Regions from separate parts of the Candidatus Symbiopectobacterium sp. NZEC127 genome, predicted to be linked through region 2. Evidence: predicted binding sites of a transcription regulator. Region 2 holds the regulator's gene; the other holds the start of a gene.
The links. The regulator PhoB, encoded in region 2, activates phosphate uptake and scavenging genes when phosphate is short. The targets are predictions, from matches to a motif close to CTGTCATAAAACTGNCNNAT.
Positions count from the first base shown of each region.

Region 1 (8,771 bases), on a different contig from region 2:
TGATTTCTGACAGCAATGGTGAGTTAGACTCACCATTAGATATAAATCAAACCCGCCTCCCCTCACTGATAGCGTTGCGCTGTTTTGAAGCCGCAGCCCGGTTTGAGAACTTCACGCGCGCAGCCGAGGCGTTACACCTTACGCACGGCGCGATCAGTCGTGCGGTGCGTATGCTGGAGGATGATTTAGGGGTTGCGCTGTTTGAAAGACGCAGTCGCCGGGTTTTTCTGACGCAAGCAGGCCGCACGCTAGCGCAGGCGGTTCATGAAGGGCTGACGGTCATGCAGCGTGCCACCAGTGAATTGCGCGCCAGCGCGCGCCAGCAACGGCGCTGGGTGGTGTCATGTGAACCCACATTGCTGATGCGTTGGCTTATCCCCCGTTGGCCCGCGTTTCAGGCAAAACATCCGGATCGGGATATTCATTTGGTTGCTGGCGGAGGCGCATTTTCATTTAATGCTGGCATTGATTTGGCGATTCGGCGCGATGATTTCCCGTTACCTGACGGCTACCATGCAGAACACCTGTTCAGTGAGAACGTTGGGCCGGTTTGCCGGCCTGATAACGTGGTTGACTGGTTTTCTCCCGGTGAAAACGGGTTGTCATTGCGAACCACCGCGCCACGGTTACACAGCCGCACGCGCTTACGCGCCTGGCAAACGTGGAGTTCGGTAACCCAACACCCACTTAATGACAGTAATGGGCAAACGTTTGAACACTTTTATTTCAGTTTACAGGCTGCCGTTGCCGGATTAGGGGTTGCCATTGGGCCCTGGCAATTGGTCAGAGATGATATTGCCAGTGGCGTTCTGGCGGCACCGCTGGGATTTGTCGAAGAGGGTTCCTGTTACTGTTTATTGTCACCCTCTCCTTTATTTCCTGATACTTTTCAGGCAGATTTGTTGGCCTGGTTGCGTGCAATGGCCTGACTTGGCGCCGCGCCGATTCAGATAACATGCCGCGTGCAGTGCAATTCACCTTGAACATTTTTTATATGTCATAAAACTGTCACATTCAATACATTTTACTGTCATGTAATTGTCCTATTTTTCCTCCTGCGAACTACACTCTGATCAATAAAGAATCTGGGTCGACACCTTTAAAAAATCCCACAGGAGGGATTATGAAACTGATGCGTACCACGATTGCCGGTCTCGTTATGGCAACCTTCTCTCTGACGGCGGTCAACGCCTCAGCTGCCGTAAACCTTACCGGTGCAGGTGCTACGTTCCCAGCGCCGGTCTACGCCAAATGGGCAGACTCTTACCAGAAAGAAACGGGTAATAAAGTTAACTACCAAGGTATTGGTTCTTCTGGCGGCGTTAAGCAGATTCAAGCAAAAACCGTTGATTTTGGTGCATCTGATGCGCCGCTGGCTGATGATAAGCTGGCTGAAGATGGCCTGTTCCAGTTCCCTACCGTGATCGGTGGGATCGTTCTGGCCGTTAACGTCCCGGGCATTAAATCTGGCGATCTGACGCTGGATGGCAAGACGCTGGGCGATATCTACCTGGGTAAAATCAAGAAATGGAATGACCCGGCTATTACTAAACTGAACCCGAATGCCAAGCTGCCGGATCAGGATATTGCCGTTGTTCGTCGTGCTGACGGTTCTGGTACGTCTTTCGTGTTCACCGGCTACCTGGCGAAAGTAAACCCGGAATGGAAAGAAAAAGTGGGTTCCGGTTCTACGGTTAACTGGCCGACCGGGCTGGGCGGTAAAGGTAACGACGGTATTGCCGCGTTCGTTCAGCGTCTGCCGGGTTCTATCGGTTACGTAGAATACGCTTACGCCAAGCAAAATAACCTGGCTTACACCAAGCTGATTTCTGCCGACGGTAAAGTGGTTCAGCCTACCGGGCAAACGTTCAGTAACGCTGCCAAGGGCATCGACTGGAGCAAGTCTTTCGCTCAGGACCTGACCAACCAGCACGGTGCTGACGCATGGCCGATCACCTCCACCACCTTTATTCTGGTTCACCAGAAACAAGAAAAACCAGAGCAAGGCGCTGAAGTGCTGAAGTTCTTTGACTGGGCGTTCAAGAAAGGCGGTGAGCAAGCCGTCGCGCTGGATTACGCAACCCTGCCAAACGAAGTGGTTGAGCAGATCCGCGCATCGTGGAAAACCAGCGTAAAAGACAGCAGCGGTAACGCGCTGTTCAAATAAGCGTTGACGCTATGCAAGCCCTTGTGCGGTTAACAAGGCACTGACATAAGTTATGGCGGATGGGCGGGAAGCCCCTCCGCCTTTGCCTGTCAAATGAAACATACCCGAATTGATTGGGTATAACACTGAAGAAGAGAGCCCTATGGCTGAGTATAAGCCAACCATGAAAGCCCCCGGAAAGCTGGGCGACGTCATCTTTAGCGCGATGGTAAGAGCCTCCGCGCTGCTGACGCTGCTGCTGCTGGGCGGCATCATCGTATCCCTGATCGTGGCATCCTGGCCGAGCATTGAGAAGTTTGGTCTGGCATTCTTGTGGACCAAAGAGTGGGATGCGCCTGCCGGGCAGTTTGGTGCGTTGGTACCGATTTACGGCACCGTCGTGACCTCACTGATTGCCCTGATTATTGCTATCCCTATCAGCTTCGGTATCGCCCTGTTCCTGACCGAGCTGGCACCGAACTGGTTAAAACGTCCGCTGGGCGTTGCCATCGAATTATTGGCCGCCATTCCGAGTATCGTTTACGGCATGTGGGGTCTGTTTATCTTCGCACCGTTGTTTGCCAAATACTTCCAGCAACCGGTAGGGAATATCCTGTCCGGCATTCCTTTTTTGGGAACGTTGTTCTCTGGCCCGGCGTTTGGTATCGGTATTCTGGCCGCGGGTGTGATTCTGGCCATTATGATCATCCCTTACATTGCCGCCGTAATGCGTGACGTGTTTGAGCAAACACCAGTAATGATGAAAGAGTCTGCTTACGGTATTGGTTGCACGACGTGGGAAGTGATTTGGCGCATCGTACTGCCCTTCACTAAAAATGGGGTGATTGGCGGCGTCATGCTCGGGTTAGGACGTGCTCTGGGCGAAACCATGGCCGTGACCTTTATTATCGGTAATACCTACCAGTTGGACAGTATCTCTCTCTTTATGCCCGGCAACAGTATTACCTCCGCGTTAGCGAACGAATTTGCCGAAGCGGAATCTGGCCTGCACACGGCGGCATTGATGCAGCTCGGCCTGATCCTGTTTGTGATTACCTTTATCGTGCTGGCGCTGTCTAAGTTGATGATTATGCGTTTGGCAAAAAATGAGGGGGCACGCTAATGGCGGCGTTAGGAATGGAACAAGAAGCCACGCTGGCGCGTACCCGACAGAAGATGCAGGCCTGGCGTCGCCAGAAGAACCGCATTGCGCTATGCCTTTCTATGACCACCATGGCGTTTGGCCTGTTCTGGCTGGTATGGATCCTGTTCTCCACCGTGGTGAGAGGGATCGACGGCATGTCGCTGGCGCTGTTTACCGAAATGACGCCACCTCCCAATACGGCGGGCGGTGGGCTTGCCAACGCCATTGTCGGCAGCGGATTGCTGATTTTCTGGGCCACCGTATTGGGTACACCGCTCGGCATTATGGCGGGCATCTACCTGGCGGAATATGGCCGTAAATCTTTTATCTCTGAAGTGATTCGTTTTATTAACGATATCTTATTGTCAGCACCTTCCATTGTGGTTGGCCTGTTTGTCTACTCGATTGTCGTGACCAAGATGCAGCACTTCTCGGGGTGGGTGGGGGTGATTGCGTTGGCGCTGTTGCAGGTGCCAATCGTGATTCGTACCACGGAGAACATGCTGAAACTGGTCCCCGACAGCCTGCGTGAAGCGGCCTATGCGTTGGGAACGCCGAAGTGGAAAATGATTTCGGCCATCACGCTGAAAGCCTCTGTTTCCGGCATTATCACCGGCGTGCTGCTGGCCATTGCCCGCATCGCCGGGGAGACCGCACCGCTGCTGTTTACGTCGCTGTCCAACCAGTTCTGGAACACCGACATGATGCACCCGATCGCCAACTTGCCGGTCACCATCTTCAAATTCGCGATGAGTCCGTTTGTGGAGTGGCAACAGTTGGCCTGGGCGGGGGTGCTGCTGATTACGCTGTGCGTGCTGTTGCTGAACATTGTGGCGCGTATCCTGTTCGCGAAGAAGAAACATTAATGGATTCAACGGCGTGTCGGACGATGCGCCAGTTAAAAGAGAGAAGTCTTAATGAGTATGGCTACCGAGACATCCAACTATAAAATCCAGGTGCGCAATCTGAATTTCTATTACGGAAAATTCCATGCGCTGAAAGATATTACGCTGGATATTGCCACCAATCAGGTGACCGCGTTTATCGGCCCGTCTGGCTGCGGCAAATCCACACTGTTGCGTACGCTGAACAAAATGTATCAGCTGTATCCGGAGCAGCGTGCGGAAGGGGATATTTTGCTGGATGGCAACAATATTCTCACCGACAGGCAGGATGTGGCGCTGCTGCGCGCCAAAGTGGGCATGGTGTTCCAGAAGCCAACCCCGTTCCCGATGTCGATTTATGACAATATTGCCTTTGGTGTACGCTTGTTCGAAAAGCTTTCCCGTGCCGATATGGATGAGCGCGTGCAGTGGGCATTGACCAAAGCCGCACTGTGGCAGGAAACCAAAGATAAGCTGCACCAGAGCGGATACAGTCTCTCGGGTGGTCAGCAACAGCGCTTGTGCATTGCGCGCGGTATCGCTATCCGTCCCGATGTGTTGCTGCTTGATGAACCCTGTTCGGCGCTGGACCCTATCTCTACGGGCCGCATCGAAGAGCTGATTTCCGAGCTGAAGAAAGATTATACCGTGGTGATCGTCACCCACAACATGCAACAGGCGGCACGCTGTTCGGATCATACGGCATTTATGTACCTGGGCGAACTGATCGAATTTAGCGATACAGATACCCTGTTTACCGCGCCCAAACAGAAACAGACCGAAGACTACATTACCGGTCGCTATGGTTGATTACAGGAAGCATCATGGACAATCTGAATCTGAACAAACACATTTCCGGGCAGTTCAACGCTGAGCTTGAGCACATTCGCACCCAGGTGATGACCATGGGCGGTTTGGTCGAGCAGCAACTGACGGATGCCATTACGGCAATGCACAACCGTGACGCGGAATTGGCCCAGCGCGTGATTGAAGGTGATGCCAAGGTGAACTTGATGGAGGTGACCATCGATGAAGCCTGCGTGCGTATCATCGCCAAGCGTCAGCCAACGGCGAGTGATTTGCGTCTGGTGATGGCAATCATCAAGACCATTTCTGAGCTGGAGCGCATTGGTGACGTCGCGGATAAAATCTGTCGCACTGCGTTGGAGAAATATTCACACCAGCATCAGCCTTTGCTGGTTAGCCTGGAATCGTTGGGTCGCCACACGGTAGAAATGCTGCATGATGTACTGGACGCCTTTGCGCGCATGGATCTGGATGAAGCTATCCGTATCTACCGTGAAGATAAAAAGGTCGATAAAGAGTATGAAGGCATTGTGCGCCAGCTGATGACGCACATGATGGAAGACTCACGCACCATTCCGAGCGTATTGACCGCGCTGTTTTGCGCCCGTTCCATCGAACGCATCGGCGACCGTTGCCAGAATATCTGCGAGTTTATTTTCTACTTCGTTAAAGGGCAGGATTTCCGTCATATTGGCGGTGACGCGCTGGAAAAACTGCTGGAAAAAGAGAAAAACGGACCTGCGCCTCAGTGATTTTTGCTGGCTACTACGCCCCGTTAGGGGCGTAGTGTTAAACACGTTGTTTAGAGCATAATATCCATCACCTGATTTTCTCGCTGAATGGTCAGTGCCAATGTCCCTTTTGGCTCCTGAGTTAACAATTTTCTCACCGTTTTTATCTTTTCTGGTGAGTATCGGGTGTTGTTGATGGTTAATATCCTATCGCCATTCTTTAATCCATATTTTTGTATTTCTTCGTTATTGTTGTAAAACACCTCGATGTTTCCATCCATGTAACGTATCGCAATGGAGCGTTCATGGGGAATGCTGTTTTTTTCAATAGAGTCAGCGTCATAGCAAAACATCATGCGTGAAGGGATAAACGTATAGCGTTTAAACCGAGACAAGAAATCCATCCCGACATGAAATTTCCCTTCCTGATTATCGGAAAACTCCATCTTATTTAATGGCAACCCATTAAAGATAAAGTCCTGTAAGATATATTGGGTGCTTTTTACTAAGCCACCCGCTTCGGCCATCGGTTCATTGCTAGACAATAATTCAAGTGATAGCTTGTTCTCTTTGACATAATTGATGAATTCATTGGAAACGAAGCTATGATCGGCACCGGTATCCATGCGAAAGGCCACATCATTATTTTTATATTTAAACCAGAGTTGTGGCATCCGGTTGTAACTGTCATCATAGCCGGTGCACGCCTGATAATCCGATGCGGAGGGGAGCGTGTCGGAAATAATAACCTTTTTTTTGTCATTATCGACTTTCCAATTAAACCGCCTAAACGTATCAATACCGATGATGCCGTCTATCTTTGTTCCCATCGATTGCGTCACCAGCGACAAATCGAGTGAAACCCATATGTCGCTGTCATTGATCTCTTTTGTGCCTACAGTAAAGGCGGTCGGTTTCAACAGGGTGAATTGATGGCCCTCCAACCGTCCAGAAACCGTCGTGACGTTTGAAAATTCCTGGCGATAATTCTGTGGGATTTCTGATGAAAGTAAGGGGCGTGTTATCGAATTCGCTATTTTTTCATCAATAACGGTTACGCTGGAGCCAGTATCAACGAGAAAATTTAATTTCTTGTTGTTTATCATGACTGGGATGACAATGTCATCTTCTATATTCGTTTCAAGAACGGTCCCGGTTTTTTTAGTATTTTGTGTTTCAAGCTGGTCTTTTTCCAGATAATCGCATCCTGTCACGCTTGATATACAAAGTAATATTGATGCTATTTTGGTTGTTTTTTCGTGGCTTAGAGGCATTTTCATTCCTTTATAGTTGCTGTATTTTCTGGAAATTCTATTGTTGTTAATTTAAACGAAATATAAACAATGTTTTGGTTTGCGAGAATTGGACATATTTTTAAGTATAATGCGCAGCCTTGGTTGGGAGGCGTGCGATATGGCAAGGGAATGCTTTTTAATGTTGAAATCATTACCGCTTATCAGCAATTTTTAAGCAAGCACTCCTCTTAAAAAAAGTAATATTTACTCTACGTCGATCGCCTTGAATCGCTTGTTCAAAAGAAAGAGAATCGTGTAATGCAATTGAAGTATTTGGTTTTTGTCCTTTTCTTATCCTCTGCGATAGCAGGCACCGGGCCGGGAAATTTTCATGAAGAGAAAGACAGTGCAAACGTTAATGACTACGGTGACGACGCTATCGACAGAGGCGAGAACCTCAGCGGTATCGAGAACGACTATTTTATTACCACCGTCGGTGTGCAATACAGGTTCTAAACCCGCTGGCCGGACGAATCGTCCGGCTTCTCCCTCCGCCACCCAAGTTTTATCTTTCCTAAAACGCCTTCCCTGAGTCTGAAACTCGGCTATGTGACATAAGATTATAATATTATCCATTTTTATTATTTCCTGATTGCCGCGCGGACTGTTAGCTTGCTGACTAACAAAACGTATAAGGGTGATAAGGGAAATGGTGAAAAAACAAGTTGTTGCATTAACGTTACTGGCGGGTTTGATTTCTGTTTCCGGTGTCGCTCAGGCGGACAAGCTGGATGATATCCAGAAAGCGGGCGTAGTAAAAATTGCGGTGTTTGACAGCAACCCGCCGTTTGGTTTTGTCGATCCGCAAACCAAAAAGCTGGTGGGCTATGATGTGGATATCGCGGAAGCCATCGGCAAAGCGCTGGGTGTGAAAGTCGAACTGCGCGCCACCAACCCGGCTAACCGTATTCCGTTACTGACCTCGCAGAAAGTCGATTTGATCGCCGCCAATTTCACCATTACCGATGAGCGCGCCAAGCAGGTGAATTTCAGTATTCCCTACTTCGCCACTGGGCAGAAATTTATCGCGCGTAAAGGCGTACTGAAAACGCCGGAAGACATTAAAGCGCTGCGGATTGGTGCTGATAAAGGCACTGTGCAAGAGATCACGCTGCGTGAACATTACCCAACGGCAAAAGTCATCTCTTATGACGACACACCGCTTGCTTTCGCTGCCTTGCGTAATGGTAACGTCCAGGCCATCACTCAGGATGATGCCAAGCTGGTTGGCTTACTGGCTAACGTGCCAGATGCACAAAAAGCGGAGTTTGAAATCTCTCCGTTTAGCATCACCAAGGAATACCAAGGAGTGGGCGTACCTAAAGGCGAAGATCGCCTGACTCAGAAGGTGGATGAAACGCTGCTGCAACTGGAAAAAACCGGTGAAGCGAAACAGACCTACGATCGTTGGTTTGGGCCGACCACAAAATCTGCTCAACCGCGTGGTGATTTCACCTTTGCGCCGTTGGATAAACAACCGAAAGCCTGATGCTCTTATCCGCCCTCACGTGCTAACGTGATCAGGTGACACCTCATTCTGCCCTCTGTTGAACAGAGGGCATTGTCGTTTCTGCAACAAAGCGTTTTTACTACCGCAAACAGGGTATGACATTGACTGAAAGCGTTGCTTCTTTTTTGGAAAACTGGCTGCTGGCACCTCGTTATCTGTCATGGTTGTGGCACGGTTTTTTGCTGACACTGTGGCTTTCACTGTGTGTGGTTGTGCTATCAACGTTGCTGGGAATGGTGCTTGCCGCGGCAAGA
Region 1 covers NZ_JAGFPG010000005.1:243,411-252,181, reverse strand. The annotation lists gene J5069_RS18705 (LysR family transcriptional regulator) at 1-929, shown strand, start outside; gene pstS (phosphate ABC transporter substrate-binding protein PstS) at 1,124-2,167, shown strand; gene pstC (phosphate ABC transporter permease PstC) at 2,310-3,269, shown strand; gene pstA (phosphate ABC transporter permease PstA) at 3,269-4,156, shown strand; gene pstB (phosphate ABC transporter ATP-binding protein PstB) at 4,208-4,984, shown strand; gene phoU (phosphate signaling complex protein PhoU) at 4,999-5,733, shown strand; gene J5069_RS18675 (aspartyl protease family protein) at 5,784-6,986, opposite strand; gene J5069_RS18670 (hypothetical protein) at 7,266-7,463, shown strand; gene J5069_RS18665 (ABC transporter substrate-binding protein) at 7,657-8,496, shown strand; gene J5069_RS18660 (amino acid ABC transporter permease) at 8,613-8,771, shown strand, end outside.
Region 1: the regulator PhoB is predicted to act here: its motif matches at 995-1,014, upstream of pstS (phosphate ABC transporter substrate-binding protein PstS).

Region 2 (8,771 bases):
CAAAATGCGAAGTATTACGCCAACCTAACAACAATAGTTAGCAGATAATATCACCACTCACACAACCTTCCGCACATGATTTGTGCATTTAGTGCCTTTGCCTTGCAATAAAACCAGTATAAAAACGCGTAATACGCGCAAAATGGACATAAAAGAGGCAGTGCTTCAGCATAAGAAGCGCTTTTTGCTGCAAGAAGGGGCAAGTGGCAGGGGATTACGCGGTAAGCGGTATGAAAGGGTTTGCCGATTTTGACGCCCCACAGCGGGGCGTCGAGAATACACCGGGGATAGCGCATCAGCGCTCCCCCGGCGTTATGCGCTCGTGTGTTACTTGCCCCACACGGCGGCAGCGGTATCCACAACCAGACGCAGCTTGGCCCACTGCTGCGCTTCCGTCAGGCTGTTGCCCTCTTCCGTGGAGGCAAACCCACACTGCGGGCTGAGGCAAAGCTGGTTGATATCGACATATTTCGCCGCTTCCGCGATGCGCGCTTTCAGCAAGGCCGGATCTTCCAACTCGCCGTTTTTGGTGGTCACCAGACCCAGCACCACTTGCTGATGTCCCGGTTTGATGAAACGCAGCGGCTCGAAGCCACCTGAGCGATCGTTATCGTATTCGAGGAAAAACTCGTCCACATTGACTTCGCCAAACAGGATCGATGCCACCGGCTCATACCCGCCTTCAGAAATCCAGGTAGAGCGGAAGTTACCGCGACATACGTGCAAACCGATGGTCAGATCGGCAGGTTTACCCACCAGGGCTTTATTCAGCACGTCGGCGTAGGTACGCGCCAGTTGCTCCGGATCTTCACCGCGTTCGCGAATTTGGCGTTTTTGATCGTCAGAGCACAGGTAAGCCCATACGGTATCATCCAGTTGCAGATAGCGGCAGCCTGCGGCGTAGAAAGCGTGAATCGCATCGTGCCAGGTCTGCGCCAGATCGTCGAAATAAGCATCCAGCGTGGGATAAACCTGACTGTCGATGGCCTTGCGTCCGCCACGGAAATGGAACACGCTCGGGCTGGGAATCGTCATCTTGGCGGTCACATCACCCGCGATGCTGTTCAGGTAGCGAAAATGCGCCAGCATCGGGTGCTGCGGGTTAAAGCTGACCTTGCTCGTCACTTTGATGGCACGAGATTTGGTTTGGATACCGTTAAACTGAATGCCGTGGTCCGCTTCGAAAGCTTCCACCCCGTTCAAGCCTTCGAAAAAGTCGAAGTGCCACCAGGCGCGACGGAATTCACCGTCGGTGACAACCTGAAGCCCGGCTTCACGTTGCAGCTCAACCGCGCGCAGGATTTCTGCATCTTCAACGGTGCGCAGTTGCTCCGCATTAATGGCACCGGACTGGAATTGCACGCGCGCTTCTTTGATTGCAGCGGGACGTAACAGGCTGCCGACCACGTCAGCGCGGAAAGGGGGAAGTACTTTAGCCATGGTAAACTCCTGATCTTTCGCAACCCCCCCCTCCCGACACGGCACGAGACAAGCGGCATTGCAAAATAGTTTCAAAATGAATAGTCACGCCGTACAGTAATCACGCCTTATACTTATTTAGACATCTGGACGGCTAGAAGGTGGGTAAATCCTGTCATGGCAGCAGGTTGAGGGCAATAGAATAATTTTCACTTTCCGCGACAAACATGAATAAAATTCACGTCAGACTGATGACAAAGTCACTTTCCCCTCTCGTCGTCCTCGGCCTTCCCTCTCGTCATCCTCGGCGAAAGCCGGGGATCTCCGCCAGAATGAACGCGTTTCACCTGCACGAGGTTCCCGCCTTCGCGGGAATGACGGTGATGGATGAGAATGATAGCGTGCTACAGACCGAGCTGCTGGCGTGCGTTAACCAGCACAGGCTCAGGCAAGGGAAGATAGCCATCCTGACTCACCAGATTTTGCCCGGCGGTAGACAACACCCGATCCATAAAGGCGGCGGTCAGGCTATCCAGCGCATGCTCTGGCGCTTTATTGACATAAATATAGAGATAGCGCGCGTAGGGATAACGGCCACTGCGAATATTGTCCACCGTCGGCGCAACGTAGTCGCTTCCCTGCGCCGCCAGCGGCAACATTTTCACCCCGCTGGCGCGAAAACCGATGCTGGCATAGCCAATGGCCTGTGTGGAGGTGGCTACGGCCTGCACTACCGACGCCGAGCCCGGTAGCTCATTCACCAGCGGCAAGAAATCCCCGCCGCACAGCGCTTGCTGCTTAAAAAAGCCATAGGTGCCTGACGCGGAGTTGCGCCCGTAGCGCAGCACGCGACGCGGTGCCCATTCACCGGTCAGCCCGAGATCGCGCCAATGGGTAACGGTTTGCGTGGCCCCGCAGCGATGGGTAATGGAGAACAGCGCATCGAGCTGTTGCACGTTCAACCCCGGCAGCGGGTTATCCTGATTCACTAACACCACCAGCGCATCCATCGCCACCGGAACGGCCAAGGGAGGATACCCGTAGCGCTGCACAAACGCCTCAATCTCACTCGCCTTCATGGCACGGCTCATCGGGCCAAGCTGTGCCGCACCGGAAGCGAGTGCCGTGGGTGCCGATGACGATCCCGCCGCCTGCATCTGCACGTTAACGCTGGGATAATGTTGGTTGAAATCGGCAGCCCAAAACGCCATCAGCGTCGCCAGGGTATCAGAGCCTGCGCTGGAGAGATTCCCCGCCAGCATTTGCTCGCTGCGCGCAGTGTGGCTCCAGCCACTGAGTAGCAGCGCAGTACAGAGCAAGAAACCCGAAAAACGCGGGGCTGGCATCATAGGTCAACTGTCCATCAGGCCGAAGGGGTAGTGCTATTCTCCGACAGAGAGGCAGGGACAATCAACCGGTTAGGAAGCGTAAACATAAAACGCGCTCCGGCACCCGGTTCACTGAGGATCTCCAATCGCGAATCATGATGGCTGAGCGCATGCTTGACGATGGCGAGCCCCAACCCGCTGCCGCCCGTTTGGCGCGAACGGGCTTTATCCACGCGGTAAAAACGCTCGGTCAGGCGAGGAATGTGCTCTGCGGCAATACCGGGGCCATTATCGCTGACCTGAAACTGCGCGCCCTGCGTGATTTTTTGCCAGCACACTTCAATGCGCGTGCCTTCCGGCGTGTGATTAACCGCGTTGTACACCAGATTGGAGAAGGCGCTGTGCAACTGCTCTTCATTGCCATAAACGCTCAGCCCATCGTTAATGCGGAACACAATTTCGTGGCGCTCCTGGCTCAGCGTCTGTGCTTCACGTTGCAGGATGCGCAGCATGCGTGGCACATCGACTTTTTCCGCCAGATTGATCGGCGCTGCCGCTTCGATTTTCGATAACGTGAGCAACTGTTTCACCAGCCCATCCATACGCCGCGTCTGTTCCTGCATGGTAGAGAGCGCTTTGTTACGCAGCGGGCTATCCAGCGAGTCGTCCTGCATCATCTCCAGATAGCCTTGCAGCACGGTGAGCGGAGTGCGTAATTCATGGCTGACGTTGGCAAAGAAATTGCGCCGCGCGCCTTCCAATTGGTGCATTTGGGTGATGTCGCGCACCACCATCAACAATTGCCCTTCCGAGTAAGGCATAACGCGGAATTCGACATGGTGTGAATTGATCAGTTGCAGGGTCAAGGCGCGGGTGAAATCCTGCTGGCGCATGTATTGCGTGAACTCGGGATAGCGCAGCAAATTGAGGATATTCTGGCCGTTATCTTCCGGCCAACGCAGGCTGAGCAAATGCTGCGACAGGCCGTTGCACCAGATGATGGTGCCCTCCTCGGTGGTGATCACCACACCGTCGGGCAGCGACTCGGCACCGCTGCGAAATCGTTTGATCAGCAAGGCCAGCTCGCGCCGCCGCCGCCGATTACGCAGTTGCATTTGATACAGCCCGTAAAACAGCGGCTCCCAACTCCAGCGCCCGGGCGGCGGCGTCATGCTGCGATCGACCCACAGCCAATAGGAGAGTTTAAGCTGGTTGTAATAGTTCCAGCCAAGCACCACCAACACAGCCACCAGCATAAACCAGGGCAGGTAGCCGAAAATCAGGCCCAACAACAGGGCGGGCAAGCAAAAAAAAGCCAGCTCCAATGCCAGCTTTTTCCACGAAAGACGTTCTAACACGTTAAAAATTCTCCGCTTTGGCGGTATTCAGCCACGATGTCGCGCACGCTATGGCTAACGCACACATCAATAACGCGTAGAAAAACGGTACCCCGTTCCCCGGACCGTTTGCACCATTTTATCGTGTCCGCTGGTTTCCAGCGCCTTGCGCAAGCGACGAATATGCACGTCCACAGTACGATCCTCAACATAAACGTTAGTTCCCCAAACGTTATTGAGCAACTGCTCGCGACTGTAAACACGCTCAGCGTGCGTCATAAAGAAATGCAGCAGCTTGAATTCGGTCGGTCCCATCTCCAGCGCGTGCTGTTCTGTGGTGACGCGATGAGAGGTGGGGTCCAGACTCAACCCCCGCATTTCAATCACTTCTTCCACCGCCATCGGTGAAATGCGGCGCATTACCGCCTTGATACGTGCTACCAGCTCTTTGGGCGAAAACGGCTTGGTGATGTAATCATCCGCGCCAACCTCAAGCCCGCGCACGCGATCTTCCTCTTCGCCGCGCGCCGTCAGCATCATGACCGGAATATCCCGCGTCAGCGCTTCGCGCTTCATGTGCTTGATAAACTGCAACCCCGAGCCACCTGGCAGCATCCAGTCCAGCAGCACCAGATCCGGATAGGGTTCGGACAAACGCGTCACTGCGCTGTCATAATCTTCCGCTTCAACGGACTGATAGCCGTTTTGCTCTAACACGAAGCACACCATTTCACGAATCGGCGCTTCATCCTCTACGACCAGTATGCGTCTTGCCATTGTTCATCCTGCCGTTAGTCAGCGTATGAAACGCGTCAACAATAACGAAATATCACGATTGCCCACTTTACCTAAACAACAGGCGCCTGAGTGGCTCATCTTCTGCGGGCGAAAGCAGTATGCGTCAGTTTTATGACAGATTTATGAAAATCAACGCTGAAGGTAACACCCTGTTTAGCGGTTGTTTCCAAAATTTTCGCGGCGATAACGACAGCCACCGCCCACACTGCTTATAATCGCCCTACAGTAGATAGCACGTCTAACAGGAAACGCCATGCGTATCATTCACACCGCAGACTGGCATCTGGGCCAATATTTTTATACTAAAAGTCGCGCACCGGAGCATCAAGCGTTTCTCGACTGGCTCATCGAGCAGATAACCGAACATCAGGTCGATGCGCTGATTGTGGCGGGTGATATTTTTGATAACGGTTCGCCGCCCAGCTATGCGCGCGAAATGCTCAACCGGTTTGTGGTGGCATTGCGCCCCACCGGATGCCAGTTGGTGTTGCTGGCCGGCAACCACGATGCAGTGGCGACCCTGAATGAATCGCGCGATCTGCTGGCGTGCCTTAATACCCGTGTTATCGCCAACGCCGCCGAGGATGTGACGCAGCAGGTATTGGCACTCAATACCCGCCAAGGCGCGCCCGGCGCGATGCTGTGCGCCATTCCTTTTCTGCGTCCGCGCGACATCCTGCGCAGCCTGGCGGGTCAATCCGGCGAGGAAAAACAGCTCGCCTTGCAAGACGCCATCAGCGGACACTATGCGCAATGCTACCAGTACGCCTGCGATTTACGCGACACGCTGGCATTGCCCCTGCCGATTATCGCCACCGGACACCTGACCACCGTTGGGGTTACCGCCTCGGAAGCGGTGCGCGAGATCTACATCGGCTCGCTCGATGCCTACCCGGTGCAGGCTTTTCCGCCTGCCGACTATATCGCCCTTGGGCATATCCACCGCCCGCAGCGCGTGGGACACAGCGAGCATATCCGTTACAGCGGCTCACCGATTGCTCTGAGTTTTGATGAGCTTGGCAGTGAAAAATCGGTCGCGTTGATCGACTTCCCGCCAAGTGCGCCCCCGGAGATAACGCTGCTGCCCGTTCCCGTGACGCAACCGATGCGCCTCATCAAAGGCAATCTGACGGAAATAGAGCAGCAGTTGCACAGCCTCCCCGCTCCCGAAACCGGGCAGCGTATCTGGCTGGACATCGAGATCGCCACCGACACCTACCTCAGCGACATGCAGCAGCGCATACAGCAGCTAACGCACACATTACCCGTCGACGTGTTGCTGTTGCGGCGCAACCGTGAGCAGCGCTTGCAGGCCATTGCGCGCGAAAAGAAAGAGACGCTGGACGAATTATCTCCACAGGACGTTTTCGAACGCAAACTGGCGCTGACCGATATGGCGCAAGAACAACAAGCGCGGTTACGCCCGCTGTTTGATGAAATGGTCCGAGACGTCACCGAAGGAGCGCCGCAAGCATGAAAATCCTGAGCTTACGGTTAAAAAACCTCAACTCGCTCAAAGGTGAATGGAAGATTGATTTTACGCAGGAGCCGTTTGCCAGCAACGGGCTGTTTGCCATCACCGGCCCAACCGGCGCGGGTAAAACCACGCTGCTGGATGCCATCTGTCTGGCGCTGTATCACCAGACGCCGCGACTGAATACGCTCTCCGCCACGCAGAACGAACTGATGACGCGTAACACCGCCGACTGTCTGGCCGAGGTGGAATTTGAGGTCAAAGGCGTCGGCTATCGTGCGTTTTGGAGCCAACGCCGCGCCAAAGATGCGGCGGATGGCAACCTGCAAACCCCGAAAGCCGAACTGGCGCTGATCGAAGACGGCAAGATCCTCACGCAAAAACTGTCCGAAAAGCTGGCTTACACCGTCCGTATTACCGGGCTGGACTTTGAGCGTTTTACCCGATCGATGATGCTCTCACAGGGGCAATTTGCCGCCTTTCTCAACGCCGAACAGAACAAACGCGCAGAACTGCTGGAAGAGCTGACCGGTACGGTGATCTATGGCGAGATCTCCAGCCGCATCTATGAGCGGCATAAAGCCGTAAAGCTGGCATTGGATGCGCTACAAGCACGCGCGTCGGCTATCGCACTGTTGGATGACGGCGAGCGACAAAGCGTATTGGCAGCATTGACGCAGCTACAGCAGGAAGAACAAGGGTTACGGGAAAAACGTGAGCAAGCGCTGACACACCAGCAATGGCTGGCGCAAGAGCGGCATTTGCAACAAGACTTGCGCCACAAGCAGCAGCAAGCCGAGGCGGCCGAGCAGGCGCAACGTGACGCCGAGCCCGATCGATTACGTCTGGAACGTGACGAGCCCGCCGAAAAATTGCGTCCCTTGCTGCGAGAGCGCGAGCGTACTCAATTGGCACGGGTTGCTGCGCAAACGCGGGAAACCGAGTTAGCCCAGCAGCACACCGTCAGCCAGACCGCACATCAGCAGCAACAGCAGTTGTTCCTGCAAGCGCAACAGGCACAGCAGCAACACAGTGCCGCACGCCAGCAGGAAGAAACGCTGATCGAGCAACACGTCATACCGCTCGATCAGCACATAGCCCGTCAAGGGGAGCGCTGCGCCCAGCATCTCTCTGCGTTGACCCAAACGCAAACGCAGCGCGAGAACGAGCAGCAGCAACTGGCCGAGTTGCTTCGCCAGCGCGATACCTTGCAAACCCAGCGTGAAACCCGACTCCACTACCAGCAGCAGCATCCCCATCACCGTCACTGGAGCGAACAGCTCGGCGCGTGGCGTGCAGCATTCCAGGAACAGCAGCGCCTTTCTGGGGAGCTGGCTGCGGTGGATACGCAGCAACAGCGCCTGACCCACGATGAACAACAGATGGCGCGTCAGCAGGTGGAGTTGAATGAACAACGAAGCGCACAACAGCAGCGCTACGACGCCTTGCAGCACCAGTGCGAGCAGCAGCAACAGGTGTGGCAACAGGCAGAAACCGCGAATCCGATTGCCGGTTTGCGTGAGCGTTACGCGGCGCACCAGCATGCACGACAAGCGCGACGCCAGCTTGGGGAATTGACACAAGCACTCAGCAACCTGCGTCAACAGCAGCAAAATAGCGCCAGCAAATGGCTCGCGCTGGACCAACGTTTCCAGACCGACACGCAGAGCAACAACGCACAGCGCGCCGACTGTCAGCGTCTGGAGCAGCAGTTGAACGATGTCGAACAGCGCGTCGGGTTGGAACAGCGCATCGTCAAGTTGGAGGCTGAACGCGCACAGTTACAACCGGGAGAGGCCTGCCCACTGTGTGGATCCACGCACCATCCGGCGATTGCAGAGTATCAAACGCTGGCGCAAACCGCGTCCGAGACACAAGTGCGTATGGCGCAACTGCGCACGCAGTGCCAGCAGGCGCGCAGTGCATTGGCACAGCGCGAGGGGGCGCTCGCCGCATTGGCAAAACAGCGTGACGAACTTCAGGCCGAGCGGGCCGAACAGGAAAAGCGGTACCAAACGCGCTATAGCGACTGGCAGCAGGTGAGTGAGCATTTACACGTAACCTTCACGCCCGAGCAGGAACAAGAGATTGCCGAGTGGCTGACCGCCAGCGATCGCGAAGCCGATACCCTGTTTAGCCAGATAGAAGCGCAAGAAAAACGGCAACGCAGTTGGCAAGAAAGTAAGGATTCACTGACTACGGCGCAGCAGCAGCGTCAGGAAACGGACCAGCAGCTTGCCCTGCTGCAACAACGTATTCAAGCGCACCGGGAAGGACTTGCAGAGGCAACGCACAAACAGCAACAGCTCACCGCTGCGCTGACAACACAGCAAGAGACACTCACCGCTGCGCTCGCGCCCTACGCGCTGGTTCCGCCTGCCCTTGCCGAACAACAGCACTGGCTGGCAGAACGTG
Region 2 covers NZ_JAGFPG010000004.1:154,080-162,850, reverse strand. The annotation lists gene J5069_RS16440 (cobalamin-independent methionine synthase II family protein) at 328-1,440, opposite strand; gene J5069_RS16435 (PstS family phosphate ABC transporter substrate-binding protein) at 1,824-2,768, opposite strand; gene phoR (phosphate regulon sensor histidine kinase PhoR) at 2,783-4,105, opposite strand; gene phoB (phosphate response regulator transcription factor PhoB) at 4,172-4,861, opposite strand; gene sbcD (exonuclease subunit SbcD) at 5,136-6,359, shown strand; gene J5069_RS16415 (AAA family ATPase) at 6,356-8,771, shown strand, end outside.